Regions from separate parts of the Rhizobium quercicola genome, predicted to be linked through region 2. Evidence: riboswitches for the same ligand, from Rfam matches in the RefSeq annotation. Region 2 holds a riboswitch; the other holds the start of a gene.
What was found. Region 2 has a riboswitch for thiamine pyrophosphate ahead of thiB (thiamine ABC transporter substrate binding subunit). Riboswitches for the same ligand answer to the same signal wherever they lie in the genome.
Positions count from the first base shown of each region.

Region 1 (2,161 bases), on a different contig from region 2:
GTTGACAAGCTCGACATCGTCCTTGCCGAGCCCTTCGGACGCCAGCATGCGCTGCAGCAGCACATCCTCGAAGCCGGAGACGGAATAGCCGACCTTCCGGCCTTTCAGGTCCTTCAGGCTCTTGATCGGCCCGTCCGCCAGCACCGTCACCGTGTTCAGTGGCGTCTCCACCAGCGTGCCGAAGCGCACGAGCGGCAGGCCCGCTTCATGGTCGCGATAGAGATTGGGCTGGTAGTGGATGCCGATATCCGCCTGCTTTGCCGCCACGAGTCGCGGCACGACGGAAGGGTCCGCCGGCGGCACCAGCGTGACATCGAGCCCCGCCTCGGCGAACAGGCCCTTCTCCTGCGCGACCACCAGGGGCGCATGGTCGGGATTGACGAACCATTCGAGCAGCACGGTCAGCGGGTCGGCGGCCTGCGCGGAGGTGGAGGCGAAAAGGCTGGACAGGCCAAGCATCGTCGCGACGAGAAGACGGATCATGCAGATCTCCGGGATGGGACGGGTTGAGAGGATCGATGTTCGGGATGAAGGCGATCGCCCTCCCGCGCCCAGGGCGCAAGGCGGGCGGTGAGGAGATCGACCAGCAGGCGCAGGAGCAGCGTCATGACGGCCAGCACGACCATGGCGGCGAAGACGGTGGCCGTCTGCATGCGGGCATTGGCCTGCACCATGACGAAGCCGAGACCGGCGGACGCACCGACCCACTCGCCGACGACGGCGCCGAGCGGCGCCAGCGGGGCGGCGACGCGCAGGCCGGAAACGAGGCTCGGCAGCGCCAGCGGCGCCCGCACCGACACGAGCGCCTGCCAGTGCGAGGCCTGCGTCAGGGACACGGCATCCACGATGTCCCGTTCCGTCCGGTTCAGCCCGTCGGCAAAGGCCGAGGCGACGGGAAAGAAGATGATGAGCACGGTCATGGCCACCTTCGAGGCCATGCCGAAGCCGAGCCAGACGACGAGGATCGGCGCGAGAACGAAGACCGGCAACGCCTGCAGGATGAGGATCGTCGGCCAGACGAACGGCCCGATGCGCGGGCTCGCCGCCAGCACGAACGCCGTGCCCGCACCGAGCGCCGCGCCCGCGACGAGCCCGATCAGGATTTCCGACAGCGTGACGAGGCTTTGGGACAAAAGAAACGCCGACTGCTCCCGAAATACCGCGGCGACAGCCAGCGGCGACGGCAGCAGATAGGCCGGCGGCGAAAACACGGCCGTGCCGGCCTGCCAGATGAGAACCAGCACGCCGAGCCCGAGTGCCGCGTGAAACGCGCGCATGCCTAGAGACCGGTATCGCGCGGCGGGGGAAACAGACGAACAGGCAACGGCATCGGCGATCTCCACACAAGGGCGACGGAGATCCGGGCGAAGCGGAGAAGAGAGAAAGGGCCGTGAGCGGACACCTGTTTCCGTTCCTACGCCGGTATGACCCGGATCAGGTTCAAGGGTCCAGGCTCAACGCCCATCTCAGCACCGTTCGGTGCCCCCCTCGGAAGTGCGCGGAAAATCCACGCTTTTGGCCCTCCTGTCAATCCATTTGACGCCTTTTCGCGAGGCTCACGTGACCGACCTCCGATTCCGCCCCGACGATGGTTGCCTCTAACGCCCTTATGCGAAAGCGAGAGTTTACCGAGCAGAACCACGCGCTTGCGCAGTGCACAAAAGCCGCGATAGAGACGACGGAGGCGACAGGGGCAGCGCCCGAGACGGAAGAGGGGTATCCGGCATGACGACGACGCAGACCCGGCTGGAAAAGGCCGTTGCGGTGATCGCGGACGCGATGGAGATGGCGCTCGGTTTCTTCGAGACCCGCGCGACGATCGCCACGGGCGCCAAAGGCTTTCAGGACTTCGTGACCGAGGCCGACACGAGCGTCGAGCATCTGGTGCGGGCGCGGCTGGCGGAAGCCTTTCCGGGCGAGGCCGTGGTCGGCGAGGAGATGGGCGGCACGGGTGGCGATGCCTACTGGATCATCGACCCGATCGACGGAACCGCGAACTTCCTGCGCGGCTCGCCGCTGTGGGGCATCTCGCTCGGCCACGTCACCCATGGCCGGCCCGATCTCGGCGTCGTCGCCATGCCGGTGTTCCGCGAGATCTACGCTGCCGCAGACGGCACCGGGCTGATGCGCAACGGCCAGCCCTTCACCCGCACCGTGCCGT
Region 1 covers NZ_JAJOZR010000005.1:210,275-212,435, forward strand. The annotation lists gene LRX75_RS09470 (ABC transporter substrate-binding protein) at 1-483, opposite strand, end outside; gene LRX75_RS09475 (ABC transporter permease) at 480-1,277, opposite strand; TPP riboswitch at 1,395-1,499, opposite strand; gene LRX75_RS09480 (inositol monophosphatase family protein) at 1,726-2,161, shown strand, end outside.
Region 1: it holds a riboswitch for thiamine pyrophosphate, as region 2 does, so the genes downstream of both, LRX75_RS09475 (ABC transporter permease) here and thiB (thiamine ABC transporter substrate binding subunit) in region 2, are expected to answer to the same signal.

Region 2 (2,161 bases):
CCGACGAGGCAGATCCGGTCGCCCGGCTCCACCTGCAGCGCCGCGCCGTTCAGGAGCGGCGTGCCGCCGAAGGTCAGCACAATATCGTCGAGTTTCAGAATGGGCGGCGCCATGGTCAGGCTCCTGTCATGTCGAGGGGGCGGGCGAGAAGCATCGCGCGGCCCGTGCCGAGCGTCAGCTGCACGGGTCCTTCCGCCACGTTGGAAAGGGTGCGCGACGACCCGAAGGGCACCGCGAAACGGTCGAGCGCATAGCGCGCGCCGGCAATGGAAAGATCGGTCAGCGCATCGAGACCGAGCACGGAGAAGAGACAGCCTTTCGGCAGGTGGACCTCGGTGATGCCGGGCAGCAGCGGCACCGCCTCCTCCTCGCCCGAGGTCAGCAGCACGTCGAGCCCGGTTTCGGCAAGGTGCAGCCCGTGCAGCAGGTGCTGGAAGGCATGGTCGCTGCGCTCGCCGCCGAGCGCGCCGGCCAGGATCAGCCGCCGCGCGCCGCGCATCCGCGCCGCCGCCACGGCAATCTCGCCATCGGTCTCGTTCTTGGCCGGCGGATAGGGCTCGCGCGGAACGTTCGGCCAGGCCGCGATCAGCGCGTCCGGCGTCGAGTCGAAATCGCCGACCCAGAGTTCCGGCGTCCGCCCGATGGCCCCCGCATGCCGCATGCCGCCATCCGCCGCGATGACGCGCGTTCCGGCCAGCTGCGCGGCCAGCCGGTCGGTCATCGTCAGCGGCCCGCCGAGCAGGATGGTGAATGCGGTTGCGGTCATCGCGCTGCCATAGCGCGAAGCCGGCCCGGAGGCAAAGGTCAAAGGGCGCAAAAGCCCCAAAGATGCGGGAGGGCACGGGCGCTCGCGCACCGAGGCATCCTGCGACCTTGGATCTTGCCAAGGGGCGGGACCGCGTCTAGATCTTGGCATGCTCTAACGGGGTGCCCTTCCAACGCGACGATCCGTCGTTGCGGGACGACGGGCTGAGAGGCGCGAAACGCCAACCCGCGGAACCTGATCCGGCTAGCACCGGCGGAGGGATTAGACGGCTCGCAAGCGCTACTCCCCTTGAAACCTGTATCCTGAAGGAGGCGCGCATGCGCGGCACTTGGCTTTTCACCACCACGACCACCTTCCTTCTCGCCGGGGGCATGATGCTTTCCCTCGCCGGCGCCCAACCCGCCGGTGCCGCAGAGAAGAAGACGCTGACCGTCTACACCTATGAGAGCTTCACCAGCGAATGGGGCCCCGGCCCCAAGATCGCCGAGAGCTTCGAGAAGACCTGCGACTGCACGCTCACCTATGTCAGCGTCGCCGATGGCGTGGAGCTGCTGACGCGGCTGAAGCTCGAAGGCCCCGCCTCCAAGGCGGATGTCGTCGTCGGCCTCGACACCAACCTCGTCGCCGAGGCCAAGGCCACCGGCTTCTTCGCCCCGCATGGCCTCGACACCTCCGCGCTCACCGTTCCCGGCGGCTTTTCGGACGACAGCTTCGTGCCCTATGATTACGGCCACTTCGCCTTCGTCTACGACACGCAGACGCTGAAGAACCCGCCCAAGAGCCTGAAGGAGCTGGTCGAGGGCGGCGCGAAGGACAAGATCGTCATCGAGGACCCCCGCACCTCGACGCCGGGCCTCGGCCTGCTGCTCTGGGTGAAGTCCATCTATGGCGACCGGTCCGGCGAAGCCTGGAGCAAGCTGAAGGACCGCATCCTCACCGTCACGCCCGGCTGGTCGGAAGCCTACGGCTTCTTCACCAAGGGCGAAGCGCCCATGGTTCTCTCCTACACGACCTCGCCCGCCTATCACATGGTGTCCGAAAGCAGCGACCGCTATCAGGCGGCGGAATTCGCCGAGGGGCACTATATCCAGATCGAGGTGGCCGGCATGACGAAGGCCGCCCGCGACCCCGCGCTCGCCAAGGCCTTCCTCGCCTTCCTCGACGGCCCGCAGGCGCAGGCCATCCTGCCCACCACCAACTGGATGATGCCGGTGGCACAGCCCAGCGAGCCGCTGCCGGAGGCTTTCTCAAAGCTGGTTAAGCCCAAGACGACCTTCCTGATGAGCCCGGAGGATGTCGCTGCGAACCGCAAGGCCTGGATCGACGAATGGCTGGCTGCCATGAGCCGGAACTGATCGTCCCGTGCCCGCCGCTCGCGATCGCCGTCTGACGCGG
Region 2 covers NZ_JAJOZR010000002.1:276,238-278,398, reverse strand. The annotation lists gene LRX75_RS04750 (ABC-F family ATP-binding cassette domain-containing protein) at 1-113, opposite strand, end outside; gene LRX75_RS04745 (thiamine diphosphokinase) at 116-766, opposite strand; TPP riboswitch at 914-1,044, shown strand; gene thiB (thiamine ABC transporter substrate binding subunit) at 1,138-2,121, shown strand; gene thiP (thiamine/thiamine pyrophosphate ABC transporter permease ThiP) at 2,153-2,161, shown strand, end outside.